4 regions of the Arthrobacter methylotrophus genome follow, and region 2 is predicted to be linked to each of the others. Evidence: riboswitches for the same ligand, from Rfam matches in the RefSeq annotation. Region 2 holds a riboswitch; each other region holds the start of a gene.
What was found. A riboswitch is a leader RNA that binds a small molecule or an ion and turns the genes downstream of it on or off. The one in region 2 is predicted to bind thiamine pyrophosphate.
Positions count from the first base shown of each region.

Region 1 (7,492 bases), 460 kb from region 2:
CTGCCATCCATGGAAGCCGCATTCGTCGACATCGGACGCGGACGCAACGCCGTGCTGTACGCCGGTGAAGTCAACTGGGATGCGGTCACCTTGGAAGGCAAGCCGCGCCGCATCGAGAACGCCCTGAAATCCGGTGATTCAGTGCTGGTGCAGGTCACGAAGGATCCCGTGGGCCACAAGGGCGCGCGCTTGACCAGCCAGATCTCGCTTCCCGGCCGTTACCTCGTATACGTCCCCGGCGGTTCCATGACCGGCATTTCCCGCAAGCTGCCCGACGTCGAGCGCAACCGCCTGAAGAAGATCCTCAAGGATCGCCTCCCGGAGAACGCGGGCGTTATTGTCCGTACCGCCGCCGAGGGTGCATCCGAGGAAGAGCTGACCCACGATATCAACCGCCTGCGTGCCCAGTGGGAAGGCATCGAAAGCCAGTCCACTTCCACCAAGATCCTCGCTCCCGAACTGCTGTACGGCGAACCGGACCTGACCATCAAAGTGGTCCGCGACGTTTTCAACGAGGACTTCTCCAAACTCATCGTCTCCGGCGACGAAGCATGGGACACCATCGAGGCTTACGTCACCTACGTGGCGCCGGACTTGGTGGGCCGCCTCGAAAAATGGACCTCCGATCAGGACATTTTCTCCGCTTGGCGCGTGGACGAACAGATCCACAAGGCCTTGGACCGCAAGGTCTTCCTGCCCTCCGGTGGTTCGCTCGTGATCGACCGCACCGAGGCCATGACGGTTGTCGACGTCAACACCGGGAAGTTCACCGGCAGCGGTGGCAACCTTGAGGAAACCGTCACCAAGAACAACCTTGAGGCCGCTGAAGAAGTGGTCCGCCAGTTGCGCTTGCGCGACATCGGCGGAATCATCGTCATCGACTTTATCGACATGGTCCTGGAATCCAACCGCGATCTCGTGTTGCGTCGCTTGGTCGAGTGCCTTGGCCGGGATCGCACGAAGCACCAGGTTGCCGAAGTGACCTCGCTGGGCCTGGTCCAGATGACCCGCAAGCGCATGGGCACCGGTCTGCTTGAGGTCTTTGGAGAACAGTGTGAAACCTGCGCGGGCCGGGGGATTGTCACCCACGACGAGCCCGTGGAACACCGCCGGGCCAACGTAGTGGCCGCGGAGCACCACCACCCGCGCACCGAATCGCAGCCGGCCACCCGCCCGGAGCAGCGCAAGCGCCGCCGCGGAAGGGGCGCAGGGCCTGCGGAGCTCCCGATGACGCCTCCTGCAGTGGTCCATACTGCCGAATCGACGGATCCGAGCCGACAGGCGGCTACCCGCGCCGCCCTGGCCACCATCGCAGCTGCGGCCCACGCTGCCCACCTGCACGACGACGAGCTGCACCACGCCGGGGAATCGCCGGCGGAGGGTCGCGAGGCTGAAGTCCGGGGCCCTGCGGCCGGGGCGGCTCCCGCACAGGCACCTGCTGCATCCAGTCGCGAGGAACGTTCGAAGCCGGTGTTGCGCTTTGGTGGCGAGGAAGTGGCGTTGCCCTTCGTTCACCATGAAGAAGAACCAGTGAGTCCCGCGCCTGCCATGAGCTTGGATCTCTTGGCACAGGCGTTTGCGGGCCTCGGCGAGGCTCCCGACACCGAAGCTCCCCATAGCGAAGCCCGCCAAACCGCTGCCCGCCAAACCGGTGCTCGCCAGGCTGGTGCGACGGCCCAGGAGGCGCCTCCGGCGACCTCAGTGGCCGGTGTCACTGCAGATTCCTCGGATGCAGGATCGCGTGGACGCCGAAGCCGCCGCAACCGTAGTGCCAGCCGGGCCCAGGGTGCAGCCAACGCCACCAACGTGGAGCACCACGAGGTGGCTGCAGCCGCCTCCGGCGGGGCCGCGCACGAGGCCAAGGCGCCCGAAGCGGCTCCGGCCAAAGCGACGGCGGCAGCAGAGCCGATCATCCTCGGCGTCGGCGTACCGAAGTCCGAGCTCTAAGAGCACGCCCTCTCCGAGGCCCCGGCCGTTACCGTTCCTGCGGTAGCCGCCGGGGCTTCGGCGTTCCCGGGCTCTTGACCGGACTTTTCACCGGACTTTTCAGCCTGTATCGCATGATCCGGGTTAAGCTGGGTGACTGACACGGGGTGCCGCGCACCAAGCCGGCTGAGACCAGACCCGTAGAACCTGTCCGGTTAGCACCGGCGAAGGGATGTCTCCTATGACTTCTTCAGCGCATTCAGCTGTTTACCCGCTAAAGGCCATTCAGCGTCCCGTTCCCAGGGTCCTCAGCATTGCGGGCTCGGATCCTTCGGGGGGCGCCGGCATCCAAGCCGACTTGAAGAGCATTGCGGCCAACGGCGGCTACGGCATGGCTGCCATCACGGCGCTCACGGTACAGAACACTCAGGGAGTCACCGCGGTCCATGTGCCTCCCGTGGAGTTCCTGCGCCAGCAGCTGGATGCCATTAGCGATGACATCACGGTCGACGCCGTCAAAATCGGCATGCTCGGCGACGCGACCGTCATCGCCGAGGTCCGCCGCTGGCTCGGCGAGGTGCGGCCCGCCGTCGTCGTCCTGGACCCGGTGATGATCGCCACCAGTGGGGACCGCCTTCTGGCGGAGTCCGCTGAAGCCGCGCTTCGGCAACTTCTCCCGCTTGCGGATCTGGTGACCCCCAACCTTCCCGAGCTGGCAATGCTGCTCGGAGAACCGGAGGCAAGCGACTGGACTACCGCGTTGGAGCAGGGCAAGCGCTTGGCTGCTGCCTGCGGAAACACCGTTCTGGTGAAGGGCGGCCATCTGCAGGGTGCCAGCTGCCCCGACGCCCTGGTCAACACCGGGGGACTCCTCAGCCAGGACGTGGTGGAAATCCCCGGTCTTCGGGTGGAGACCCGAAATAGCCATGGCACGGGGTGTTCCCTGTCGTCGGCGATGGCCACTGCCAAGGCGCGGCTTGGCGATTGGGAATCCGCCCTGCGTGTCGTCAAGCCTTGGCTTCAGGAGGCGTTGGCCCAGTCGGCGGTGTTGGACGTGGGGAAGGGCAACGGACCCGTCCACCACTTCCACGCGTACCAGCACTCTCTTCGGCCGGGAGATTTTGCGGTCCGGATGTGGGAGGCCGCCCAAACGGAACTTGCCGCCATCTATGGCCTGGACTTCATTCAGGGCCTACAGTCGGGCGGGCTCGACGAAGGGCAGTTCACCTACTACTTGGCCCAGGATGCCCTCTATCTCAATGGCTATTCCCGGGTTCTGGCGAGGGCAAGCGCCCTCGCCCCGAGTGAAGCCGAACAGCTGTTCTGGGCCCGCGGCTCGCAAATGTGCCTTGAAGTCGAATCGGAGCTGCACCGGAACTGGCTCAACGGACGTCAGGCAAGCGGAGAACGGGGTCCGGTCACCAAAGCCTACGTGGACCACCTGATGGCGGCGTCGGCGTCGGGCAGCTATCCGGTGCTTCTGGCGGCGATCCTGCCTTGCTACTGGTTGTATGCCGAGGTGGGGCAGCAGCTCCATCACGGCTATCTTGAGTCGGGAGCCTCGGCCGAGCATCCTTACGCGGAGTGGCTGCGAACCTACGCAGACGAGGAATTCGCCGAGGCAACCCGCAAGGCGATCGACATCACAGATGCGGCCGCGCAGGCCGCTTCCCCGGCGGAGCGCACGGCGATGATGGAGGCGTTTTCCGGGTCCTGCCGCTACGAAACCGCGTTTTTCGATGCTCCTCGGCTCCACGGCTGAGCCTGGTTCGTTGCGCCCCAAGACTCGGTGAGGGGCTATTTCGCCGGGCGCTGCAGCGTGTTGGACTGAGGATCCAAGCTTTTCCCGGCCGGCAGGGTATGGTGGACGGGCACGGTAGCGGACGGCGGCATAGCCTGTCTGTGGCAGCCATCACATGGCGGCCTCCGGGCCTGGCCTCATTTGCAGCCGAAGGCGAAACTAGCGTAATCTAGATCTTCGGTGCTTACGCCAACACTTGGGTTATGCCCCTAGAGACTTTTCTGTGAAACTAGCCTTTCATTCGGAACTGTTCGAGGGATGACTCATGGATTCCGTACCGGAGTCCACGGCGTTGAGGCACAGCGTGAACCAGGTCCGTTTTCGGATCGGGGTTCCGCACGCAAATTTAGTAATAAACGTCGAGAGAAGTGAGTGCCCAAGTGGTGTACGCGATTGTCCGCGCAGGCGGCCGCCAAGAAAAGGTTTCCGTTGGAGACTACGTAACCCTGAACCGCGTCCCCGGTGGAGCCGGCAGCACTCTTGAGCTGCCCGCACTGCTCCTGGTGGACGGTGACAAGGTCACCTCCGCCGCTGCGGATCTGGCCAAGGTCAAGGTTACGGCTGAGATCCTCGAAGACCTCCGTGGTCCGAAGATCGTCATCCAGAAGTTCAAGAACAAGACCGGCTACAAGAAGCGCCAGGGTCACCGTCAAGAACTGACCAAGATCAAGATCACCGGTATCAAGTAACTACTGGTTGTTCTTCAGGTTTTCAACAGATTCCCCAGAATTTAAAGGCAGGCATTTCAAATGGCACATAAAAAAGGCGCGAGTTCCACTCGCAACGGTCGTGACTCCAACGCCCAGTACCTCGGCGTGAAGCGCTTCGGTGGCCAGGTCGTTTCCGCAGGCGAAATCATCGTCCGCCAGCGTGGCACCCACTTCCACCCGGGCGCCGGCGTCGGCCGCGGTGGCGACGACACCCTGTTCGCCCTGCAGGCAGGTGCGGTTGAGTTCGGTACTCGCCGTGGCCGTCGCGTAGTGAACATCGTTGCTGCTGCAGCTGCAGAGTAATAACACGTTCTGAACGGGTGGAGCGGGCCGTATGGCCCGCTCCACTTGTCTTTTTAACCGCACTAGAATTTACTAGGGCGCGCGGTGGCGCACAGCTTGCACCACGCATTTCAAGCAGTAATTTCCACATTGAGGAGAAACACGTGGCGACCTTCGTAGACCGGGTAGTACTTCACGTATCCGGCGGAACAGGCGGCCACGGCTGTGTCTCTGTTAAGCGCGAGAAGTTCAAGCCGCTCGGCGGACCCGACGGCGGTAATGGCGGTAACGGCGGCGACGTCATCCTGCGCGTTGATGCCCAGACCACCACTTTGCTTGATTACCACCACGCACCGCACCGCCACGCAACCAACGGCGGCCCGGGCATGGGTGACTGGCGCGGCGGCAAGAACGGTGAAACCCTGGTGCTTCCGGTTCCGGATGGCACCGTGGTCAAGACCAAGGACGGCGTTGTCCTGGCCGACCTCGTAGGAGAAGGCACCGAATTCATCGCCGCTGCCGGTGGCCAGGGCGGCCTCGGCAACTCTTCGTTGTCTTCGCAGAAGCGCAGGGCTCCGGGTTTCGCGCTCCTCGGTATTGAAGGCGACTCCAGCGACATCGTCCTGGAACTGAAGTCCATTGCCGACATCGCGCTGGTCGGCTTCCCCTCGGCAGGCAAGTCCAGCCTCGTCGCAGCGATGTCAGCGGCTCGGCCCAAAATCGCCGACTACCCGTTCACCACCCTGATCCCCAACCTTGGCGTGGTCCAGGCCGGTGACGTCCGATTCACTATTGCCGACGTTCCCGGGCTGATCGAAGGAGCAAGCGAAGGAAAGGGTCTCGGCCATAACTTCCTGCGCCACGTGGAGCGTTGTGCTGCGCTGGTGCACGTGCTGGACTGTGGAACCTTGGAAGCGGAAAGGGACCCGCTCTCTGACCTTGCGATCATTGAGCAAGAGTTGGACAAGTACGCGGTGGACATGAGCTACGCGGGCGTTGACGGCGAAGTGGTCCCCCTGAATGAACGCCCCAAGCTTGTTGTACTCAACAAGGTGGACCTGCCGGATGGCCGGGACATGGCGGAGTTTGTCCGCCCGGAGCTGGAACAGCGCGGCTACCGCGTCTTTGAAGTTTCTGCCACGAGCCATGAAGGCCTGCGCCAATTGAGCTACGCCATGGGCGAGATTGTCATGGCCGCTCGCAAGGCCGTTGCCACTGCGCCTCCCAAGGTTATTGCTCCTGTGCTCCGCCCCCGCGCTGTCAATGAGTCCGGCTTCAAGATCCGCCGCGAGGAAAAGAACCTCGAGCCGCTCTTCCGCGTGTTGGGGGAGAAGCCGGTCCGCTGGGTCAAGCAGACTGATTTCACCAACGAGGAAGCCATCGGCTACTTGGCAGATCGCCTAGCCAAGCTCGGCATTGAAAACGAGTTGTTCAAGATGGGCGCGATTCCGGGTGACACCGTGGTGATCGGCGAAGAGGACGGCGTCGTGTTCGACTGGGAGCCCACCATGATGGCGGGCGCCGAACTCCTGGCAACGCCGCGAGGCACCGACATCCGTGTTGCCGACATCGGCGACCGACCCACCCGTTCGCAGAAGCGCGACGAGCAGATCGAACGCCGCGAAGCCAAGGCCGCCGCGCGCGCCGAGCTGGAAGCCGAGCGCAAGGCGGGCATCTGGACCGAGTCCGTAAGCGGCCGTCGTCTACCCAAGCCCCTGAAGGAAAGCGGCCTGGAAGCCGAAAATGACGACTAGTGCGGCCCGCATCGCTGAAGTCACTGATGGTGACGACGCCGCCGAACGCCAGGCACTGGCGGGCGCCAAGCGGATCGTGGTCAAAGTAGGTTCGTCCTCGCTGACCAGCATCAAAGGCGGCATCTCGGAGAAAGCGCTGACGGCACTCGTCCACGCCCTGGCCGAGAAGCGCAATTCCGGGACGGAGATCATTCTGGTCTCCTCCGGTGCCATCGCGGCAGGTCTCGCCCCGCTCGGCCTTGCCAAGCGTCCGAAGGATCTCGCCACACAGCAGGCTGCCGCGAGCGTGGGGCAGGGGCTGTTGATGGCGCGTTATTCCCAGGCTTTTGCCGCGCATGGAGTCACGGTCAGCCAGGTCCTCCTGACTGCGGATGACTTGATGCGCCGCACGCAGCACAGCAACGCGTACCGCGCGTTGGATCGTTTGTTGAACCTCGGCGTTGTGCCGGTCGTGAACGAAAACGACACCGTGGCCACGCACGAAATCCGCTTTGGCGACAATGACCGCTTGGCCGCCTTGGTGGCACATCTCGTCCGTGCAGACGCGCTGGTCCTGCTTTCCGACGTCGACGCCCTCTACGACGGTCCGCCGTCGTTGGGTGCCAAGCGTATTCCGCTCGTTAGCGGTCCTCAGGACCTCGTCGGCGTGACCATCGGAAAGGCCGGCAAGGCAGGAGTCGGTACCGGTGGCATGACCACCAAGGTGGAGGCTGCGTCCATCGCCGCGAGCTCCGGCATCCACGCCCTTGTGACGTCGACGGCGAATGCCGCAGCCGCCCTCGCGGGCGAAGACGTGGGTACGTGGTTCGCCATCAATGGCAACCGCAAACCCGTCCGTCTGCTCTGGTTGGCCCACCTCGCGTCGGTTCGGGGCCGTTTGGTGCTCGACGACGGCGCTGTCAAGGCTGTGCGCGACCGCCATACTTCGCTGCTGCCCGCCGGGATTTCATCCGTGCAGGGGGACTTTGAGCCCGGCGACCCGGTGGAGATGTTTTCCCACGAGGGCACTGTCATTGCCC
Region 1 covers NZ_BAABED010000001.1:1,346,390-1,353,881, forward strand. Annotated here, with positions in the region: gene ABD884_RS06605 (Rne/Rng family ribonuclease) at 1-1,947, shown strand, start outside; TPP riboswitch at 2,080-2,176, shown strand; gene thiD (bifunctional hydroxymethylpyrimidine kinase/phosphomethylpyrimidine kinase) at 2,168-3,688, shown strand; gene rplU (50S ribosomal protein L21) at 4,108-4,416, shown strand; gene rpmA (50S ribosomal protein L27) at 4,477-4,740, shown strand; gene obgE (GTPase ObgE) at 4,884-6,473, shown strand; gene proB (glutamate 5-kinase) at 6,463-7,492, shown strand, end outside.
Region 1: linked by a shared signal. The riboswitch ahead of thiD (bifunctional hydroxymethylpyrimidine kinase/phosphomethylpyrimidine kinase) and the one ahead of thiO (glycine oxidase ThiO) in region 2 are both predicted to bind thiamine pyrophosphate.

Region 2 (7,492 bases):
CCGGGTTCGGCTACTGCCCCGGCTTCGGCTGCTGCTTGGGCGGCTTCGCTTGCCGCGCGGACGTCTCGCTGGGTCACCTCGCTCCCGGCATCGTGTGAGGTGTAGCGGACGAACACCCTGTTGTAACGCCAGTCCAGGTCCGGGTGATGGTTCTGCTGTTCGGCGATGCGCCCGACGGCGGCGATCAGCTCCAGCGCGGCAGCCGACGTCGGGCATTTGTAGACGGTGACCAGACCGCCCAGGCGGTACCGCCAGTCCGGCAGCTCCGCCAGAGCGCCATCGATGGCGGGCCTGGTGAGAATGTCATCCTTGCCCGCCATGGGAACTCCTTCGTAGCCGTGGAATCTTTGGAGGATCGCCCGAGCGGCCGGTGTAACCGCTAGAGGAACTCGGCCCGGCCTTCCATCGCCGAGGACGCCAGAGCGTGTTCACGGCGCGGGATACGGCCCGCCTGCTTCGCCAGCCTACCGGCGATGACAGCGTGTTTGAAGGCCTCGCCCATCTGCACCGGGTTCTGCGCGCGGGTCACGGCAGTGGCCAGAAGCACGGCGTCGCAGCCCAACTCCATGGCCAGGGCGGCATCGGAGGCAGTGCCGATGCCGGCGTCGAGCACTACCGGCACTGAAGCGCGGGACACAATCAGTTCGATGTTGTGCGGATTCAGGATTCCGAGGCCGGTGCCGATCGGCGCGCCCAAGGGCATTACGGCCGTGGCTCCGAGGTTTTCCAGGCGAAGCGCCAGCACGGGGTCGTCGTTGGTGTAGGCGAAAACCTTGAAACCGCGGTCGACGAGTTTCTCCGTTGCATCCACCAACTCCACGGCATCCGGCAGCAGCGTGTGTTCGTCGGCGATGACTTCGAGCTTCACCCAATCCGTTTCCAAGGCCTCCCGGGCAAGCTCCGCTGTCATGACAGCGTCCTTGGCGGTGAAACAACCAGCGGTGTTGGGCAGGACGCGGACGCCGTGGTCTACCAGCAGCTGGAAGAGGGAACCTGTTTCCGTCGGTGAGTACCTCCGCATGGCAACCGTGGTGAGCTCGGTGCCGGAAGCCAGCAGGGCCGCCCCCAGTCCGTCGAGGCTCGGGGCTCCCCCCGTCCCCATGATGAGGCGCGAGCCGAACTCAATGCCATCGATCACCAAGGCATCGGTTTGGGTGCTTGCTGTTTGCGTGCTTGCTGTAGTCATTGTTCAGCCTCCCTGTACTGCAGTAACTATTTCGAGTTCGTCGCCCTCTGCGAGCGCGGTGGCAGCCCATTGGCTGCGCGGCACCACTTCGGAATTGCGTGCCACGGCGACGCCGATCTTGCGTCCGTCAGCCGCCTGGCCATTGGCATCCACCACCCTTCCGGTGATGTGGCGAACGAGAGTGGTCACGGAGGCGTCGTCGCTCAGCGTGTGGGCTGCGCCATTCAAGGTGATGTTCATGCGTGGTCCTTCGGATGGAGGTGTGGGGTGACGGCTTGCGGGCCGCTTCTTGCGGCGCCGGCTGCTGGGAGTGGGCGGGAGAAGCGGTCCGGCCGGAACTTATTCCAGCGCGGATCGGCGGAACCGTCCATGAGCCCGATGCAGATTTTTGCCGCTGCCGGAGTGAGGAGCACACCGTGGCGGAAAAAACCGCTGGCTACGATGAGGCCGGGCACGGCTCCTTCATTTTCGGTACCTTTTACACGGCCCAGCAGCGGCGCGTTGTCCGGCGTGCCCGGACGGGCACGCGCAGTTGCTTCCAGGAGTTCCAGTTCAGCTACGGCCGGCACCAGCACCTGGGCGTCGCGGAGCAACTGGTACACCCCGCCCGCCGACACCGGATCGGCCGACGCTCCCGACGCCGACAGACCGTCCTCGCGTTGCGTCGCGCCGATCACAATCGTCCCGTCATCACGCGGGACGATGTACACGGGCACTCCGCGCACCATTCCGCGGACCGTGGCGGTGACGAGGGGCCGGAGGTGTTCCGGGACCCGGAGCCTCAAGATGTCGCCATACACGGGCCGTAGCGGGAGGGACAAGCCAGGCGGCAAGCCGTTCAGCCGGGCAGCACCCAGTCCGTTGGCAACCACAGTCTCGTTGGCGATCACGCTGGTGCCTGAATCGAGCTCGGCCCCGGCAACTCGGCCGTTCTCCCACAGGAGGCTCGCCGCTTTGTCGCGGAGCGCAAAGCCATCCTCGGCTCCCGAAATCCAGCTGGAGTCGCCGGGCTGGTGGTCTGCCAACGCGACAAGAATCGCCGCGGCAAATTTTCGGGGATCCACTTGGTGGTCACCGGGAATGTCGAAGGCACAGGAAATCTGCGGACTCAGGAGGGGCTCACGCTCCCGGGCCTCACGCAACGGCACAGATTCCACCACGAGGCCGTTGGCCAACTGGACGTCGCGGAGGTCGGCGAGCGCCCGCCGGTCTGCTGCGTCCGCGCCGACGGCGAGGGTCGGCGTCGTACGGTATCCCGTTCGATTCCAGGCGGTTCCGTCGGGTGATCCGGACAACCCGCGTTCGAAGTTCGGCCACAACGCCGCCGATTCGAGCATGAGTTCCAGGAGGTCTTCCTCCTGGTAGTGCAGTTCGCTGACGGGCGCCAACATACCCGCCGCCGCGAAGGTAGCACCGCTGGCCGGTGCCGGGTCGATCAGAACCACGGAGCGGCCGGATCTGCGGGCTTCCCATGCGATGCCGAGGCCAATAACCCCGCCCCCGATCACCGCCACGTCCGCGTGCAGATGCTCGTGCAGGGGTTCGTGCTGAATGGTTACTTCGTCCATGGGGTCCTTCCCTACGCCGGTACTAGCCGGATCAGGTCAAGCGGTCGGCGCTGAAGCCCTCTCAGCCGCGCGGCGATTGTGACTGCCGCCGCGGCTCCCGCGGTACTAACCCAGTTTAGAGGAACTACTCTGTTTCCATGACCCAGCACGCTCTCCACACCACTGCCCGCCTCTACCTCTGCACCGACGCCCGCAAGCAGCAAGGCGACTTTGAGCAATTTGTCGATGCCGCATTCGAAGGCGGCGTGGATATCATCCAGCTGCGCGACAAGACCATTGAAGCGGCTGAGGAACTGGAGCTCCTGGAGGTCCTGCACTCGGTCGCACACCGCCACGGGCGGCTCTGGGCAGTGAACGACCGCGCGGATGTGGCATCGCTCTCCGGCGCTCCCGTGTTCCATATCGGCCAGAAGGACATTCCGCTGCGCTCGGCCCGGAAGCTGCTCCACGACCCCACCGTCATCGGCCTCTCCACCCACACGCCCGAGCAGATTGACGCCGCGATCGCCGCGTCGCCGGGGCGCAGCGGCCTGGACTACTTCTGCGTCGGTCCGGTCTGGGCAACGCCGACCAAGCCGGGACGCTCCGCCGTCGGGCTCGATCTGGTGCGGTACGCCGCGGACGCCGTGAAAAGGGCAGACGAAGAGACAGTGGGCGGTGTTGTGCTCCCTTGGTTTGCGATCGGGGGCATCGATCTCGGCAACGTGGAAGAGGTTGTGCGGGCGGGCGCCAGCCGCATCGTGGTCGTGCGGGCCATCACGGAGGCGGACGATCCGACGGCGGCTGCACAGGCGCTCCTGGCTGCCCTCGATGCAGCGACGGCCTAGCGAGACTCCGGGAGATTTTGGCGCTACCCTGACTTTCGTGTCACATCAGCGGATAGCCCCGAATGTCAGTGAAACGTCGAACACGCTGGCGGAAGCGCTCGCCGCGCTTCGGACGGAACTCGAGCTGCCCGCAGGCTATCCCGCTGACGCGATGCGCGACGCCGAAGCGGCGGTTTCCCGCCACGCCCTGCCGACGCAGGACCTCACGGACGTTCCGTTCATCACGATCGACCCGGCCTCATCCACGGACCTTGACCAAGCCCTCTTCATCGAAGGGTCCAGGGATGGATACCGGGTGCTCTACGCCATCTCCGATGTGCCCTCCTTTGTGCCCCCGGGAGGGGCGCTCGACGCCGAGACCCGCCACCGCGGACAAACGTTCTATGCCCCGGACGGCCGCATACCGCTGCACCCGGAGATCATCAGCGAGAACGCCGGAAGCCTGCTCGCCGGCCAGACCTGCGGCGCGTTCGTGTGGGACTTCGAGCTCGACGCCGAGGCGGAATTCCACAAGGTCTCCGTGCGCCGGGCAAGCGTGCGCAGCCGTGCCAAGCTCGACTACAAGGGCGTCCAGGCACAAATCGACGCCGGGACAGCTGATCCCGTCCTCCGGCTCCTCAAGGAAGTCGGCCTCAAGCGGGTGGAACTCGAACGCCGCCGCGGCGGGGCAAGCCTTAACATGCCGGAACAGGAAATCGTTCAACTGCCCGACGGCGGCGGCTACAGGATCGTCGCTGCCCCCTCGCTGCCGGTGGAGGACTGGAATGCCCAGATTTCCCTCATGACCGGGATGGCCGCCGCCGGGCTGATGCTCGACGGAAAAGTGGGAATCCTGCGCACCATGCCCGCTCCGGATGAGCGCTCCCTGCGCCACTTCAAACGGCAGACCGGTGCCCTCGGCAAACCTTGGAGCGACGGGATCAGCTACGGCGAGTATCTACGGACCCTCGATGCCAGGGACCCCCGGCAGCTGGCCATCCTCCATTCCGCGGGGATGCTTTTCCGCGGCGCGGGCTACACGCCTTTCGATGGCGAGGTACCGGACAGTGTCCTGCAGTCGGCGATCGGCGCACCGTATGCCCACGCGACCGCGCCGTTGCGCCGCCTGATCGATCGCTTCGTCTTGGTCATCTGCGAAGCACTGAGTAACGGAACCGAGATTCCCGGTTGGGCGAGGGACGCCCTGCCGAGCTTGCCAGCAATCATGGCGTCGTCTGATCAGCTTGCCGGCAAGCTCGAGCGCCTGGCCTTGGACACCGTGGAGGCAGCACTCGTGATGAACCACATCGGCCAGGAGTTCGACGCCCTGGTGATCTCCGGATCGAAGCCTGCCAAAAACAACGGAAATGGCAACGGCAATGGCAACGGATCCGCGCACGGCCCGTACGGCGTCGTACAAATTGCCGAGCCCGCGATAACAGCCCGCTGCGACGGCGAAATGGAGTCCGGCACGAAAGTCCGCGTGAAACTGCTTGACGCGGACATCGCGAGCCGCCAAATCACCTTCGAACTGCTTCGGTAGCGCCGTTCGTTCGCGAACCAAGACCGCGATCCGGGGTTTATTGCCCCCAGACGGTAGACTGTGTAAGTAGTAATGGATGCCCGGTCGTTGATTCAGATAATTTTTTGACGTCAACAAGCCCGCCCCTACGCGATCTTGAGATACACCAGCTGGTCCCCAGTGCCAGTATTTAGATAGCCCGCGATCGGCTTCCACTGGATTTGCTTGCGCCCATTCGTGCTCCGGAACGGCCCTGCCACCACCGTTGAGCACGCGGCGCAGCCCAAATGAATAAGGAAACTCCACTGTGAGTGAATTGCACACCCATGAAGTTCTGACAGACGGAACCGAAACGATCGAACCCGAGGAGACCATTTCCTCGGACGAAATACCCCACGAAATCGCAGAAAAGTCCTTCGCCGACTACAACGTCCGCGCCGACATCGTTGAATCGCTCGCCGACGCCGGAATCACCCACCCTTTCCCCATCCAGGCCATGACCCTCCCGGTCGCCTTGGGCGGACACGACATCATCGGCCAGGCCAAAACCGGCACTGGAAAGACGCTCGGCTTCGGCATCCCGGCCCTGCAGCGCGTCGTGGGCCCGGATGACGCCGGCTACGACAAGCTCGCTGTCCCGGGTGCTCCCCAGGCCCTTGTGATCGTACCTACCCGCGAACTTGCTGTTCAGGTGGCCAACGACCTCCAGACGGCGTCCCGGAAGCGCAACGCGCGCATCGCCACCATCTACGGCGGCCGCGCTTACGAGCCGCAGATCGAAGCCCTGCAGAAGGGCGTCGAGGTTGTGGTCGGCACACCCGGCCGTTTGATCGACCTCTACAAGCAGAAGCACCTGACCCTGAAAAACGTCCGCATGGTGATTCTCGATGAAGCGGACGAGATGCTTGACCTCGGATTCCTTCCAGACGTCGAGACCCTGATTGCCGGCACTCCCGCCGTCCGCCAGACTCTTCTCTTCTCAGCCACCATGCCCGGCCCCGTCATTGCCATGGCCCGTCGCTACATGACGCAGCCCACGCACATCCGTGCCGCAGACCCGAATGACGAAGGCCTGACGAAGCGGGACATCCGCCAGCTGATCTACCGCGCCCACAGCATGGACAAGATCGAGGTCGTGGCCCGCATCCTGCAGGCCCGCGGCCGCGGCCGCACCATCATCTTCACCAAGACCAAGCGCACCGCTGCCAAGGTTGCCGAAGAGCTCGTGGACCGCGGCTTCGCCGCCGCCGCCATCCACGGCGACCTCGGCCAGGGCGCCCGCGAGCAGGCCCTGCGCGCTTTCCGCAACAACAAGGTTGACGTCCTGGTCGCCACTGACGTCGCTGCCCGGGGCATCGACGTCGACGACGTCACGCACGTCATCAACTACCAGTGCGTCGAAGACGAAAAGATCTACTTGCACCGCGTCGGCCGCACCGGCCGAGCCGGCAACAAGGGCACCGCCGTGACTTTCGTCGACTGGGACGACATGCCCCGCTGGGGCCTGATCAACAAGGCACTCGGCCTGAGCGTCCCGGAGCCGGTGGAAACCTACTCCTCCTCGCCGCACCTCTTCGAGGAGCTCGACATCCCGGCCGGCACCAAGGGACGCCTGCCCCGCAACCAGCGCACCCTTGCGGGCGTCGACGCCGAGGTCCTCGAAGACCTCGGCGAGACCGGCAAGAAGAACTCCCGTTCCGGCAGCGATTCCGGGCGTGGACGCTCCGGCCGCGACGGCGGACGCGAAAGTGGAGGCCGCGGCGCCAAATCCGGCGATGCTCCCTCGCGTGAGGGCAACGGCGACGGCGGACGCAACCGCACGCGCCGCCGTCGTACGTCCGAAGGCGAGGCAGCCCCCGCTGAAGGTACTGCCGAGTCACACGCGACCCAGCCACAGTCCGGCGAGGACAAGCCTGCCCGCGCACGCCGTTCCCGCACCCGTCGCCGCAACGGCGAAGTAGTCACCGCTTCCGGCGCGTCCGCCGAGAGCACCGAGGCTTAACGGCTTCAATGACAGAGACTGTTTGGGCGCCGGACGGCAGCAATTTGGTGGTGCACGCGGACAACGCGGATTTCCTCCCGACTCTGCCGGACGGCGCCTTCACACTGATCTACGTGGACCCGCCCTTCAATACAGGCCGGGTCCAGCGGCGCCAGGAAACCCGCATGGTCCGCAACGCCGACGGCGACGGCGACCGCGTCGGCTTCAAGGGGCGGTCCTATGACACCATCAAAGGCGCCCTGCACAGCTACGACGACGCCTTCAGCGACTACTGGTCCTTCCTGGAACCACGGCTCCTGGAAGCTTGGCGCTTGCTCGCCGACGACGGCACCTTGTACCTGCACCTGGACTACCGTGAGGTGCACTACGCCAAGGTGATGCTGGACTCGATCTTCGGCCGCGAATGCT
Region 2 covers NZ_BAABED010000001.1:889,079-896,570, reverse strand. Annotated here, with positions in the region: gene ABD884_RS04500 (4a-hydroxytetrahydrobiopterin dehydratase) at 1-320, opposite strand, end outside; gene ABD884_RS04495 (thiazole synthase) at 380-1,186, opposite strand; gene thiS (sulfur carrier protein ThiS) at 1,190-1,426, opposite strand; gene thiO (glycine oxidase ThiO) at 1,423-2,754, opposite strand; TPP riboswitch at 2,746-2,865, opposite strand; gene thiE (thiamine phosphate synthase) at 2,892-3,581, shown strand; gene ABD884_RS04475 (RNB domain-containing ribonuclease) at 3,619-5,103, shown strand; gene ABD884_RS04470 (DEAD/DEAH box helicase) at 5,390-7,084, shown strand; gene ABD884_RS04465 (DNA-methyltransferase) at 7,093-7,492, shown strand, end outside.

Region 3 (7,492 bases), 4.0 Mb from region 2:
AGGTATTCCGCCGTTTTCAGGATTCCTGGGGAAACTCGGGCTCCTGCAGGCCGGCATAGCCTTTGGCACGCCGTTGGCCATCACCTTGGTGGTGGGAGGGGTGGTCACCAGTCTCTTGACCCTGCTGGCAGTTGCCCGTGTCTGGAACCGCGCATTCTGGCGGAAACCCGAGGACGCGGACTACCCGGCCCCCGCCCTGACGGACACAGCCGCCGTCGGCCTGCTCCCGCGGACCATGGTGGGGCCAACCGTCGCACTAGTGGTCTTTGGCATGGCGCTGACCGTCTTTGCCGGACCGCTGTTCCACTTGGCAGGGAACTCCGCGGAACAGATGCTGGACCGGTCCGCCTACATCCATTCGGTGCTTGGCCAGAACGCCAAGGTTCCGGGGATCGCTGAACCGTCGGTGCAGGGCGGTGGCAAATGAGCCGCAAGAGGATTTCATTCCGCACTGAGTTGCCCCTGCTGGTGTGGCTGGTGGTCGTCTGGGGTGCACTCTGGCGTGACTTCAGCCCGGGCAACTTGGTGTTCGGTGCGCTGATCGCGGTGGTGGTGGCCAGGATTTTCTACTTGCCTCCCGTGGAACTCGGCGGACGCTTCAACGTGCTCCGAGCCATGTCTTTCGCCGTGGTCTTCCTTGGCAAGATCGTGGCCGCGAGCTTCCAGGTCATGTACCTCGCGGTCTTTCGCGGGCCTTCGGTGACCAACGCCGTCGTCGCTGTTCCCTTGCGGAGCCATTCCGACCTGATGGTCACCGCAACGGGACATGTGATTTCGTTGATTCCGGGTTCCCTGGTGGTGGAGGTGGACCGTTCGACGTCCACGCTCTACATCCACGGCCTCAATGTCCGCAACGATTCAGACACTGCAAGGCTGCGCCGGGAAGTCCAGGACACGGAGGCATCGCTCATCCGGATCATGGGAACGCGCGCGGAAGTGGACGCACTTCAGGCCGGAGACTGGCTTATGACGAGGGGAACTGGCTCATGAAAGACATCGTGCTGACCGTGACAGCGGTGATTCTCAGCCTCGCGGCGGCCGGAGCGATCTACCGGATCGCCGTCGGACCTTCGCTCCTGGACCGTGTGCTGGCCTCCGACGTGCTGCTAGCCATTCTGGGTGCTGCGCTGGCGATCGACATGGCCGTCAACAGGCACCTCAACAACCTCGTCTTGCTAGTCGCACTCACGCTGATTGGCTTCGTCGGTTCGGTGACGGTGGCACGCTTTGTGGCCGACCGGAGAGGACAGGTCAATGACTCCTAACGCCACCGGAGTGGACGCCGTGATCGATGCCGTCACCGCCGTGCTGCTGATTCTCGGTGCGCTGATGTCATTGGGGGCGGCAATCGGCCTGTTGCGCTTCCCTGACTTGATGAGCCGGATGCATGCAGCCACCAAACCGCAAGTGTTGGGGCTTTTCCTCGTCCTAGCGGCCATCGGGCTGCAAATGCGCGAATGGTGGGTGTGGCCGGTCCTGGCGGTCGCCTGGATCTTCCAACTGCTGACCGTGCCTGTGTCCGCGCACATGGTGGGCCGCGCAGGCTACCGGACCAAGCACCTCCACCCCGAGCTGCTCAGCACCGACGAACTCGAGGCCGTGGTGCTGCGGGCGGCCGGCAAGCGGGATGCCGAGAAAGCTGAAGCGGGGGAGTCGGTACCGCCCCACGCCGGGAACACGGGCGGTGCTGCCGGTGCTGGCGGTCCCAATCGGAACGGCCAGCCGTCAGCCTAGACGATGTCCTGCGTCTTCGAGAAGCGCGAGATGGCACGCTGGGTGCCTCGGCTGGCGACAACTTGGATGATGGCATTGACAGTCGCCGAAATCAGGGCGAACGTCAGCGCTGAGCGGAGGCTCGTCTCCATGTCGTCGTGGCCTTTCGGAGGCTTGTTGCCCGTGGTCTTTTCCCACACGGCATTGACCAGTTTGGTGCCGACAAAGCCCGCGCCGATGCTCACGCCGGTGCCGAGTAGCTTGATGAGGAGATTCATTCCGGGACTCCTTGAGGGGGGGAACAGGTCTGCCCCCAGCCTAACCCCACATCAGGCCCGCTACGGCCGCTACGCCCGCTAAGGCGCAAGGGACGGGGGCTGGCGCCTGTTCCGGAAGAACTCCTGCAATGCCCCTGGCTGCGGACGCACGGGTATGATCTCGCGTTCCCCGGCCAAGACGGCTTCCATGGTGCCGAGGGCGAGCAGTTCATCCAGCAGCACCAGAGTGGGCGGCATGAGCCTGAGTGTCCCCGCGGATTCAGCCTCAAGGATTCCGCGGACCGGCATCCACAGGGACGATGACGCCTCCGTGGTTTGATGCTTTGGCTCGGCTCCGGAAACCGGGCACGCAAGGTAGAAGTATGTGTCGAAGCGTTTGGGCTGGTCTTCCGGGGTGACCCAGTTGGCCCAGGGGCGGAGGGTGGCTGCATCGAGCTTCAGGCCGGCCTCTTCGAACACCTCGCGTTGCGCGGCCGCCAGCACTCTGCCGGCGTTGTGGCGTGCCGTCAAGGGCTCGACGGCGATGCTGCTCAGGTGCCACGCAGCGGCATGCCGTTCGACCACGTCGTCCGCGAAGTCCCAGCCAGTGCTGTCCACGGTGTCGACCCGTCCGCCGGGGAAGACCACCATGCCTGCAGCGAAGTCCATGGTGGACACCCGGTGCTGAACGAATACCTCCAGGCCGTTTGCGGCGCCCGCAGGCCGCGCCGCCCCTTCGGAACTCCCTCGCCCAGCAGCATCGCGGACCAGGATCACGCTGGCGGCAAGCCTCGGTTCGGCCACTGTGGTGCTTTCCGCTGTACCAATGCCTGTCAAGACCGCTCCTTTGCCCCGCTTGCTGCGATGATTCTGCTGGATCATTCTCCCAGTTTCGCCGCCCGACCGCGCCGCCTCGGGCCTGCCAGCTCCAAGACAAGGAATGATCCAGCAGAATGCGTCACTTTCCCGTTCGGAACCCCGCCAAGGTGTAAACTGAACCACGCCCAAAAGGGTGGATTGATAACGACAGGGGAGCGCCGCCGTCGGGCTCGCAGCAATGCGGCACGGAGGACGGGCGCTGAGAGTGCGGACAGCCGCAGACCCTCGAACCTGATCCGGCTAGTACCGGCGCAAGGGAGTCGAGTTCTCATAGTGTCCGGAACCAGCGCGGCGGAAGCCGAACGTAAGCCGGGAACACTTTCCCCTCCTGTTCCTCAGGAGGACAAAATGACTGGTATTTCTTCAAGGCCGGGTCTCACCAAGCCCGCTTTCAACTGGCGCGTCGTGGACATCGTCGTGGCGGCCCTGATTTCCATCGCCGGTGGCGTGATTTTCTGGGCATGGGACCAGATGGCTCTGGTTGTCACGCCCGTGACGGCCGGCTACCCTCCGCTGGGGGGTCTGATCGCTGGTGGTTGGATGATTCCGGCAGTCCTGGGCATGCTCATTGTCCGCAAGCCCGGTGCCGCAATCTTCTGCGAAATAGTGGCCGCCACCAGCGAGCTCATCATGGGTAACCAGTACGGCACCACGGTCTTGATTTCGGGCCTGCTCCAGGGGCTCGGCGCGGAACTCATCTTCCTGGCGTTCATGTACAAGAAGTTCAACCTGCCGGTGTCCCTGCTGGCCGGTGCCGGTGCGGGCCTGTTCTGCGGGCTGAACGACTCCTTCCTGCCGTGGGGCTGGAACATCGCCTACGAAATCGGCGACAAGCTCGTGTACATCGTGTTCTGCACGCTTTCCGGCGCGGTCATTGCCGGAGCCTTGTCCTGGATCGCCACCCGCGGCCTGGCCAAGACCGGCGTCCTGAGCGCGTTCGCGTCCCGTAAGGCCGCCTCGGAGCCTGTCTTTTCCTGATGCCCAGTCCTGATTCCGGTACCCCCGCTGCGGTGCATCCCGCCGCAATTTCCGCGCGAGGCTGGGGCTGGCGGCACGCCGGCCGCACCACACCGGCCATCCACGGCCTGGATCTGGACATCCGTCCAGGCGAGCGCGTGCTCCTGCTTGGCCCCTCGGGCGCAGGCAAGTCGACGCTCTTGCATGCCCTCGCGGGCGTGCTGGGCGAGGAAGGGGACGACGCCGACGAAACCGGCTCGTTGCTGGTGGACGGCCAGTCACCCCGGGCCCAGCGGGGCCGTGCCGGACTCATGCAACAGGACCCTGAAACCCAAGTGGTGCTTTCCCGGCTGGGCGACGACGTCGCGTTTGGGGCCGAGAACCTTTGCGTGCCGCGGGAGGAGATCTGGAAGCGCGTCCATGAAGCGCTCGACGACGTCGGGCTGCGGAATAGTGCAGGCGGCAGTGCCAGTGGCGGCCTAGCGCTGGACCACCCGACGTCGGCCCTTTCCGGCGGGCAGAAACAGCGCCTTGCGCTGGCTGGCATCCTGGCGATGCGGCCGGGCTTGATCCTCCTGGACGAGCCGACCGCCAACCTGGACCCCGCCGGCGTGCTGGAGGTCCGCGACGCCGTGGGCCGCTGCCTGGACAAGACCGGCGCCACCCTGGTGGTGGTGGAGCATCGGGTCGCGGTGTGGAAAGACCTCGTGGACCGGATCGTGGTGCTGCAGCCGGGCAGCTCCTCCGAAGGTAGTTCAACGCCCGCGGTGCTCCTGGACGGCGACCCGGATACCGTGCTGGTGCGAGCAAGGGACATGCTCACTGCTGCGGGCGTCTGGGTGCCCGGTTACGTGCCGGCCACCCGGCCTCGTTCCAACGCGAGGGGCGGTGGGCTGCTGCTCGCCACCCAGGAGCTCGCTGTCTCCCGTGAAAGGGCGCACCGCCGAGGGCTGAAGACCATCCCACCACGTCCCGTGCAGACCGGGCTCGACGCCGAAGTGTTCGCGGGGCAGTCGCTGACCATCACGGGCCCCAACGGCGCGGGAAAGTCGACCTTCGCTTTGACCCTTGCTGGTCTGTTGGCGCCCGTGTCCGGTGCGGTGACTGCCGCCGTCGAGCTCAGCGCCGGCGCCGGCAACGACCCTTTCAGGTGGAAGGCCCAGCAATTGATCTCCCGCATCGGGACCGTGTTCCAGGAACCCGAGCACCAGTTCGTCACCGGCAGGGTACTGGACGAGCTCATGTTCGGACCCAAGCACCTTGGTCACGGGGAGGATCGCGTGGACGAGCTGCTCGAACGGCTGCGGCTGAGCCACCTCGTGGACGCCAATCCATACACGCTCTCCGGCGGCGAGAAGAGGCGGCTGTCCGTAGCCACCGTGCTCGCTGCGCACCCGCGCGTCCTGGTGCTCGACGAACCAACCTTCGGACAGGACGCCAACACCTGGGCCGAGCTCGCCTCTTTCCTGTCTGAACTGCTCGACGCCGGCACCTCGGTAGTTTCCGTGACCCACGACCAGGAATTCAGCTCCGTGCTCGGCGGGACCGAAATGAGGCTCGCACCTGCGCTCCAAGGCGGGGCCCGGCAGGAAGCGGGTGCGGCATGAGGGAAACCCTGAGCCTGCGCGGGAACAACGCGCTCCTGACGCGCGCGAATCCTCTGGCCAAGTTCGTGTCGGTCTTCCTGATCACCCTGGTGCTGGCGTTGTCCATCGACTTGGTATCAGCCTCCACTGCGCTCCTTGGCGAGCTGGCGCTGTTTCCACTTGCCGGTCTCACCGTTCGTTTGCTGTGGCAGCGCGGCTGGCCCCTGATCATCGCGGCAGCGCTTGGCGGGTGGAGTACTGCGATCCTGTCGGCTGACAGCGGCAGGATACTGCTCGACGTCGGGATCTGGTCCATCAGCGAAGGCTCGCTTCAGCTGGGACTCGGCTTCATGCTCCGCGGCCTGGCGATCGCTTTGCCGGCAATCCTCCTCATGAGCTGCACCGATCCCACGGACCTTGCCGACGCCTTGGCGCAGAAGGCGAAACTGCCTCACCGCTTCGTCCTGGGCACCTTGGCCGCGCTGCGGCTCGTGGGGCTCATGGCGGAGGAGTGGCAGACGATCGGCATGGCGCGGCGCGCGCGGGGTGTCGGCTCGCAGGGAAGCCCACTGCAACGGACCAGGGCGATGCTCGGCCAAAGCTTCGGACTGTTGGTCCAGGCGATACGCCGGGCGTCGCGCTTGGCCGTGACCATGGAGGCACGTGGCTTCGGCGGCGGACGGCGGACCTGGGCACGCGAATCCACCTACAGTCGCCTGGACGGCTGGGTCTTGGCTGGTGGGGTGGTCATCGCAGCCGCAGCAGTGCTCGCGGCCCAATTGGCGGGGACGTGGCACTTCGTCTGGCTAAAGCAACCCAACTAGCTCGCATTTGTTGTCGTTATGAGGCCCCATAACGACAACAACTGCGAGTTAGTTGGGGTCCCGTGCCTCTGGAACCTGGGCCGGGGAATCCTCTTGACCCAGAGTTACATATCGCACGAAACGACTAGCGTCGGGCGATACCGGCGTGTTTCATCACAAAACATCTCATAAATAGACCATTTGTGATATTTATTGCTTATGACTCAACCGACTGCCGAACATGTAGGTCTCCTTCTTCGCGACGCCCGCGGCGAAAAGGGCTGGACGCAGGGACAGCTCGCTTCGGAGCTGGGAACCAGCCAAAGTGCCATTGCCCGCATGGAACAAGGCAAGCAAAACCTCAGCCTCCGCATGATCGAACGCCTCGAGTCCATCTTCGGCCGCACCATTGTCAAAGTCGGCAAACCGCAGATGACCCACCTGCGAGTGGAGGGCGGACGCACGCTGTCAGGATCGGTGGATGTCAACAGCAGCAAGAACGCCGGCGTCGCACTGCTTTGCGCGAGCCTCATCAACCGCGGCACCACCACCTTGCGCCGGCTGGCCCGGATCGAAGAAGTCAACCGGATCGTCGAGGTCTTGACCTCCATCGGCGTCGAGTGCACGTGGCTCAATGGCAACGACCTCCGGATCCGCCGCCCCGAGACCCTGGACCTCGCCTCCATGGACGTGGAGGCAGCGCGCCGCACCCGCAGCGTCATCATGCTCCTAGGCCCGCTCCTGGATGAGGCAGCTACCTACCAACTGCCGTACGCCGGCGGTTGTGACCTCGGGACGCGAACGGTGGAACCGCACATGCAAGCCTTGCGCCAGTTCGGGCTCTCCGTGGAGGCCAAATCAGGCTTCTACTCCGTGCAGGCCCCGCCGGCCGACGGCGACGATCGCACCTTCGTGCTCACGGAGCGCGGTGACACGGTGACGGAGAACGCCATCATGGCCGCCGCACACCGAAGCGGCACCACCGTGATCCGCAACGCCAGCCCCAACTACATGGTGCAGGACCTCTGCTTCTACCTGCAAGGACTCGGCGTGGTGATTGACGGCATCGGGACAACCACTCTGAAGATCACGGGCCGCCCGGCGATCGACGTCGACATTGAATACTTCCCGTCCGAAGACCCCATCGAGGCCATGAGCCTGATCACCGCAGGCATCGTGACCAACTCCGAAGTCACCATTTGCCGGGTCCCCATCGAGTTCATGGAGATCGAACTAGCCACCCTTGAGCAAATGGGCCAGCAACTGGAGATCTCGGGCGAGTACTTCGCACGCAACG
Region 3 covers NZ_BAABED010000001.1:4,848,550-4,856,041, forward strand. Annotated here, with positions in the region: gene ABD884_RS24920 (Na+/H+ antiporter subunit D) at 1-427, shown strand, start outside; gene ABD884_RS24925 (Na+/H+ antiporter subunit E) at 424-990, shown strand; gene ABD884_RS24930 (MrpF/PhaF family protein) at 987-1,265, shown strand; gene mnhG (monovalent cation/H(+) antiporter subunit G) at 1,255-1,734, shown strand; gene ABD884_RS24940 (DUF4235 domain-containing protein) at 1,731-1,991, opposite strand; gene ABD884_RS24945 (NUDIX hydrolase) at 2,070-2,852, opposite strand; TPP riboswitch at 2,989-3,125, shown strand; gene ABD884_RS24950 (ECF transporter S component) at 3,198-3,827, shown strand; gene ABD884_RS24955 (ABC transporter ATP-binding protein) at 3,827-5,413, shown strand; gene ABD884_RS24960 (energy-coupling factor transporter transmembrane component T family protein) at 5,410-6,216, shown strand; gene ABD884_RS24965 (UDP-N-acetylglucosamine 1-carboxyvinyltransferase) at 6,415-7,492, shown strand, end outside.
Region 3: linked by a shared signal. The riboswitch ahead of ABD884_RS24950 (ECF transporter S component) and the one ahead of thiO (glycine oxidase ThiO) in region 2 are both predicted to bind thiamine pyrophosphate.

Region 4 (7,492 bases), 370 kb from region 2:
GACTTCACGCTGGACGACTTCCTCGCCCAGATGCAGCAGATCCGCAACATGGGTTCCATGAAGAAGATGCTCATGATGATGCCGGGTGCGCAGAACATCCGCCAGCAGCTGGAGCAGTTCGACGAGCGCGAAATCGACCGGGTGGAGGCGATTGTCCGCTCCATGACCCCGCATGAGCGGGTGGCTCCGAAGATTATCAACGGATCCCGTCGGGCCCGCATCGCCCGCGGTTCCGGTGTGCACGTCTCGGAGGTCAACGGCCTCCTGGAGCGCTTCGCGCAGGCGCAGAAGATGATGAAGAAGCTGGCCCAAGGCGGCGGCATGCCGGGTATGCCCGGCATCGGTGGCGGAGGTTCCCGCAAGGCGGCCAAGAGCGCTCCCAAGAAGAAGGCCCGTTCAGGCAACCCCGCCAAGGCGGCCCAGGAATTGCGCGACGCCGAGAACAAGCGGGCGAAGTCCGTTCCCACTGGCGCGGCTTTCGGCCAGGCCGGTGGCGACTTCGATCCTTCGCAGCTGAACCTGCCCAAGGGCTTCGACAAGTTTCTCAAGTAGCACAGGCAAGTAACCGCCCCACCCAACTAGCTCGCAGTTGTTGTCGGTTTGAGGGCTCAGAACGACAACAACTGCGAGCTAGTTGGGTTGTCAGCCCCGTGCCATAGGCTGGGGGGATGCAAAAGCAGCGCGTTGTGTTCGTCCATGGAGCAGGCACATTCGGCGCTGCCGCGTGGCCGAAGCAACACGGCATGGCGCTGCAGTACGACGCGCTTTTCCTGAAACGCCACGGCTTCGATGCGCAGGCCGAGCCTTTGGAATCCGATTTTGCGGCAGATGTGGACATCGTATTGGAGTGTCTCGGTGCGCGGGAGGCGGCGTCAGCTCCCGGCTCCCGCGGCGGCCATGTCGTGGCGCACTCCCAAGGCGCGATTTCCGCCATGCTGGCAGCAGTGGAGCGGCCGGACCTGGTCCGTTCCCTCGTGTTGGTGGAACCGGCGTGTCTTTCCCTCACCGCTGAATTGCCCGCCACCGCGGCCTACCGATCGCTGATGGAGCCCCTGTTCCGGATCCGGCACGAGCTCAGCGATGACGACTACCAGCGCGAATTCGTCCGCAGGGCGTTTTCCTCGGAGGCGGCAGTCCTGAACACCCCGGAGGCCCGTCGTACCGCCCGGCGCTTGCGGCTGCAGGCTCCGCCGTGGGAAGCACGTCTGCACATTGTCCCCGGAGTTCCCACCCTTGTCCTGACCGGCGGTTGGGAGCCGCTGTACGAAGAGATCGCAGGCTACTTGCAGGAAACCGGTGCCCTCCACCGCGTTGCGGCAGGAGGACACCGGCCCCATGATTCAGTCGAAGGAGACCGGATGATCCGCTCCTTCATCGCGGACGTCAGCCGCGCGGGAACAGTCCAAGCTTCCTGATCAGTTCAGGCTTCCTGACTTCGCCTCACCCTTTCCGGCAGGAACCTCCAGCTCAGGAAGGTAGACCTTGCCTCCCGATGCCAGGAATTCTTCGCTCTTTTCTCGCATGCCGTTGTACATTTCCGCGATGGCTGCTTGGGAATCGGCGGAACCGTATTCGTCGCGGATGTCCTGGCTGATGCGCATCGAACAGAATTTCGGCCCGCACATGGAACAGAAATGCGCTGTCTTGGCCGGTTCTGCCGGGAGCGTCTCATCGTGGAAGGATTCCGCCGTGACGGGGTCTAAGGACAGCGCGAACTGATCGCGCCAGCGGAACTCGAAGCGGGCCTTCGACAGCGCGTCGTCGCGTTCGTGGGCGCCCGGGTGGCCCTTGGCGAGGTCGGCAGCGTGGGCGGCGATCTTGTACGTGATCACGCCCGTCTTGACATCGTCCTTGTTCGGCAGGCCCAGGTGTTCCTTCGGCGTGACGTAGCAGAGCATCGCGGTTCCGTAGCGGGCGATCTCCGTCGCGCCGATAGCGGAGGTGATGTGATCGTAGCCGGGAGCCACATCTGTCACCAGCGGGCCCAAGGTGTAGAAGGGGGCTCCCTTGCACAGTTCCTGCTGGCGTTCCACGTTCTCCCGGACCAAGTGGAACGGAATGTGGCCCGGTCCTTCAACCATGACCTGGACGTCGTACTTCCATGCCCGCCGCGTCAGCTCGGCCAAGGTGTCGAGCTCGGCGAACTGGGCGGCGTCGTTGGCGTCCGCGGTGGCTCCCGGGCGCAGCCCGTCGCCGAGGGAGAACGCGACGTCGTATTTGGCGAAGATCTCGCAGAGCTCGTCGAAATGGGTGTAGAGGAAGTTCTCCTCGTGATGCGCCAGGCACCAGCCGGCCATGATGGATCCGCCGCGGGAGACGATGCCCGTGACGCGATTGGCGGTGAGCGGGACATATCGAAGCAACACACCCGCGTGGATGGTCATGTAGTCGACGCCCTGCTCGCACTGTTCAATTACGGTGTCGCGGAAGATCTCCCAGGTGAGTTTGTTGGCTTCGCCGTTGACCTTCTCAAGCGCCTGATAAATAGGCACGGTGCCGATCGGAACCGGAGAATTGCGGATGATCCATTCCCGGGTTGTGTGGATATCGTCCCCCGTGGACAGGTCCATGACCGTGTCGGCGCCCCATTGCGTGGCCCACTGCAGTTTGTCCACTTCTTCGGCAATCGAACTGGTGACGGCCGAGTTGCCGATGTTCGCGTTGATCTTCACCAGGAACGCCTTGCCGATGATCATCGGTTCGGACTCGGGGTGGTTGATGTTGTTGGGAATGATCGCCCGGCCGGCTGCGACTTCGCTGCGGACCAGTTCAACATCGCAGTTCTCCCGAAGGGCCACGAACTGCATTTCCGGCGTCACCATGCCCCGCTTGGCATAGTGCATCTGCGTGACGGTCTTGCCGTCGACGGCGCGGCGGGGCACCGGCCGTGCTCCCTTCCACTCGGCGGAGGCGGCGCCGCGGCGTACGGCCGATTTGCCGTCGTCGAGCAGGTTCCGTTCGCGGCCGCTGTATGCCTCGGTGTCGGCCCGGGCTTCGATCCAGTCGCTACGGAACGGCTCAAGGCCGACCACAGGATCACTCCCGGGCCCCGCGGTGCGGTACACGTGGAAAGACGCGTTCGCCTCGCCGTTGGGGGATGGTTCCAGGGCGATTTCCGTGACCGGAACCCGGATTCCGTTTTCGGCATCCTCCAGAAAAGCGAGGGAATGCGACCTGAGGGACTGTGTCACCTCCTGGACTGATCCGTTTTGGGCAGGGCTCAGCTGTGTTTCTTTGGTGCTCAAAGGATTACTCACTTCCTTCGCCGGCATTACCCGGACAGGTTCAACGGTCGCAGGCCGCGTCAGCCCGATCTCAGCCCTTGCCAGGGCCCCCGTGTGGTCGTAAACGAAGCTACCACAGCCTCTCGCATCTCGGACAGATGTGACTGGGTCGGCCCCCGCCACCGAGCCTAAGGAGAATGAACCGGAGCCTAAAGTGGGTGCATGGCAGAAATCATCGAGTTCAGCGGAGCCGTTCTCACCGGGCCGAAGGATGAGCGGCGCGGCCTCTGGTCGATCGACGGACGGCTGACCTTTGTCCGTCCAGCCGCGGTGCCGAACGTGGTCCTGGACGGATGGGTGTTGCCCGGCCTTGTGGATGCCCACTGCCATGTGGGCCTGGGCCCGGGCGGAGCGGTGGACGGTGAGACCGCTCGCCGGCAGGCGACGGCTGACCGGAATGCGGGGACGCTCCTGATCCGCGACGCCGGATCCGCAAGCGACACGCGATGGCTCCAGCACCGGCCGGATATGCCCCGGATCATCCGCGCTGGCCGGCACATCGCCAGGCAGCGCCGATACATCCGTGGGCTGGCAGAGGAAGCCGAACCGGATGGCCTCGTGGAGGCCGTGCGTAAGCAGGCACGGTCTGGAGACGGTTGGGTGAAGATCGTCGGGGACTGGATTGATCGCGCCGCCGGAGACCTGGGTCCGTCCTTTCCGGCTGCAATGGTCAAGGACGCGGTGGCGGCGGCACACGACGAAGGCGCCCGGGTCACGGCCCATTGCTTCGCCGAAGAGACCATCGATGACATGCTCGACGCCGATATCGACTGCATCGAGCACGCTACCGGTCTCCTGGCCCGCCATGTTCCGAGATTGTTGGATCAAGGTGTGCCGATCGTCCCCACGCTCATTAATATCGCGACATTTCCGGACATTGCGAAGCAGGCGGAAGCGAAGTTCCCGCGCTACGCTGCGCACATGACCGCGTTGTGGGAGCGCCGGCATGAGCGTGTCTCCGAGGCATTCGAGGCCGGAGTGCGGATATATGCCGGGACCGACGCCGGCAGCGTCATCAAGCACGGTCGGATCGGGGAGGAAATCCTGGAGCTGCATCGGGCCGGCTTGCCGCCTGCCGCCGCCCTCGATGCTGCCTGCTGGTCCGCCCGCGACTGGCTTGGCCAGGACGGTATCAGCGAAGGTGCCAGTGCCGACGTCGTGCTTTACGCAGAGGATCCCCGGGTGTCCCTCGACGTCGTACTGAAACCGCAGCGCATCGTGCTGAGGGGGCACTTTTCAGGAAACGGCGAGCATTAGGAATAAATTGAAGCTTCAAGTAATTTAGATATATAGAGGTTGCCGAAGGGCGGCGCCACAAGAAGCCAGGAGTTTCACATGACCACTACATCCAGCCAGGATCTCCTTCCTGCCGAACTCACCATGGGCACTGTCATGCTCAAAGTGGGGGACATGAAGCTCATGGGGGATTACTACCAGCGGGCCCTAGGGCTCGAGGTCGTCGCCGAACAAGACGGCGGACTCTACATCGGGCGGGTCGGCAAGCCGTTGGTGCACCTTGCCCCGGCGTCTGGACTCCAGACCCCGGGTCGTGGAGAAGCCGGCCTCTTCCACACCGCACTGCTGTTCGAAGACCAGTCCTCGCTCGCAGCCACTGTTGCCTCCGCGGCGCAATACGAACCGCACGCCTTCGTCGGCAGCGCAGACCACTTGGTCAGCGAGGCCTTCTACTTCACCGACCCTGAAGGCAACGGCATCGAGCTCTACTACGACAAGCCCCGCGAAGGCTGGGAGTGGAACGGCAGTACCGTCGTCATGGACAGTCTGCCGCTCCCGCCGCAGCGCTACCTCCAGCAGTACCTGAGTGAGGCCGCGGTGAGCGGCCAGCATGAGGCCGGCGCCGGCATCGGACATGTCCACCTCCAAGTGGGCGATGTGCCCACAGCCCATGATTTCTACGTTGACACCCTGGGCTTCGAGCAGACTGCCGGCTGGCATGGGCAAGCATTGTTCGTCTCCGCAGGCGGCTACCACCACCACATGGCCATGAACGTCTGGAATAGCCGTGGTGCCGGTCCGCGCAAGGACACGCTGGGTCTCGGCGAGGTCGTCATCGAGGTCCCGTCGGGGGACGACGTCGGCGCTCTCGCCGACCGCCTCAAGGTCGCCGGCATCGCGTCCCACCACACGGGCCAGGAGTTGCGCTTCGAGGACCCGTGGCGGAACCGGCTGCGCGTCGCCGTTCGCTAGCGTCCGCGGGGGTCCCCAACCTCGCTCCGCTCGGCCGGGGACCCCTCGCAAGTTACCGTTCAACTTGCTCCCCAACCTCGCTCCGCTCGGCCGGGGACCCCTCGCAAGTTACCGTTCAACTTGCTCCCCAACCTCGCTCCGCTCGGCCGGGGACCCCTCGCAAGTTACACTGGGGCCTGACGGCGTGGCCCATGATTTTCGGTTGCCGCGCCGCAGCTCCGTTGGCACGAACGAATGAGAGTAGTTTCCATGGGCTTTGCTGAAATCTTTGTTGCCACCCACGATGAAGCACTCAAAAGGGCCACTGCCCTGGAGAAGGGCGGTGACGCCTCCGGCGCAGCAGTGCGGATTCCGGGAATCAGTGATTTCGAAGTAGAACAGTTAGGCGATCTGGCCGGCAAAGCCGTGCACGCCGCCGGGGCCGACTACGAGCTCGCCTTGGTGGATGTCACCAGCGACGCTTTGCTGGGCGTCCCCGAAGCGATGGTGCGCGCACTCTCGGAGCTTCTCAGCTACGAGACGGAGGGCGAGGGAAGCGTCCTCGACGATGTCGCTGAGAGCTGGGCTGCCCAAGAGGACATGCCCTTTGACGCCCAACAGTCCCGCCTGTACGTCCACCAGTTGGCGTCGCTGGCCAGCGACGTCGAAAAGACTGAGCGTGCCGGTCTCTACGTCTGGTCAGCAGGGCAGTAACCCCCGCAGTAAACCCTTGGAAACCCGCCGCGCAGGCCGCGTGTTCGAAATACTGTCTGCCATCTGGCACAATAGACAGGTACTCGATCCGCGCGGCCCCTCTCTCCGTGTGTGCATCTTGTCCTTTGGAACCCTCAAGTATGGCCCGCCCCACGGGTGCAGAACGACGGGCTCAACCCCGTTTCAGAAACAGGAGTGACCACAAAAGTGGCCGTAAAGATTCGCCTTAAGCGCTTCGGCAAGATGCGCGCACCGTACTACCGCATCGTCGTCATGGACTCCCGCGCCAAGCGCGATGGCCGTGCGATTGAAGAAATCGGCAAGTACCACCCCACCGAAGAGCCCTCGTACATCGAGGTTGTCTCCGAGCGTGCACAGTACTGGCTGTCCGTTGGCGCCCAGCCCACCGAGCAGGTTGCTGCGATCCTCAAGATCACCGGTGACTGGCAGAAGTTCAAGGGTCTCCCGGGCCAGGAAGGCACGCTGAAGACCAAGGTCGCCAAGCCTGCTTTCGTTGCACCGGAGAAGGGTTCCGTCATCATCCCGGAAGCCATCACCAAGAAGGCCAAGCAGTCGGAAGCAACTGAAGCTCCCGCTGACGCTGAAGCAGAGACCACCGAGGCTGAGTAAGTTGCTGGCAGAAGCGCTCGAACACTTGGTCCGTGGGATCGTTGACAGCCCTGAGGACGTCAAGGTCAGTGCCAAGAACAACCGCCGCGGGGAATCCCTCGAGGTGCGTGTTCACCAGGACGACCTCGGACGGGTGATCGGTCGCCAAGGTCGCACCGCACGCGCTCTGCGCACTGTGATTGCGGCATTGGCAGGCGGCGAGCAGGTCCGGGTCGACGTCGTCGACACCGACCGGCGCCGGTAACGCGCTCAGCAACACTTGTCTTAAATCCGGCCCCTTCACCAGATTATGGTGGAGGGGCCGGATTGTTTTACGGCCAAACTCCAGCCTTGGTCCCTTAGTCCGCCCCGCGAAGAAATCAGAGGAATCCCCATGCAGCTCCAGGTTGCCAGAATCGGCAAGCCCCACGGAATCCGCGGCGAAGTCACTGTCCAGGTGCTCACCGACGCGCCAGGGGATCGGTTTATCCCCGGGACTGAATTCGTGGTGGAGCCTGCAAAGGCCGGTCCTTTGACCGTTAGCAGCGCCCGGTGGAACAAAGACATCCTGCTGCTTGGCTTCGAAGGGATTTCCACGCGGAACCAAGCGGAGGAAATCCGCGGCGCGCAGCTCTTCATCGAGACGGAAGAGTTGGACGAGGACGACGACGAAGGCTGGTACGAGCACGAGCTCGTCG
Region 4 covers NZ_BAABED010000001.1:1,257,993-1,265,484, forward strand. Annotated here, with positions in the region: gene ffh (signal recognition particle protein) at 1-552, shown strand, start outside; gene ABD884_RS06145 (alpha/beta fold hydrolase) at 669-1,415, shown strand; gene thiC (phosphomethylpyrimidine synthase ThiC) at 1,416-3,245, opposite strand; TPP riboswitch at 3,241-3,348, opposite strand; gene ABD884_RS06155 (amidohydrolase family protein) at 3,447-4,541, shown strand; gene ABD884_RS06160 (VOC family protein) at 4,620-5,492, shown strand; gene ABD884_RS06165 (hypothetical protein) at 5,742-6,185, shown strand; gene rpsP (30S ribosomal protein S16) at 6,393-6,815, shown strand; gene ABD884_RS06175 (RNA-binding protein) at 6,817-7,059, shown strand; gene rimM (ribosome maturation factor RimM) at 7,189-7,492, shown strand, end outside.
Region 4: linked by a shared signal. The riboswitch ahead of thiC (phosphomethylpyrimidine synthase ThiC) and the one ahead of thiO (glycine oxidase ThiO) in region 2 are both predicted to bind thiamine pyrophosphate.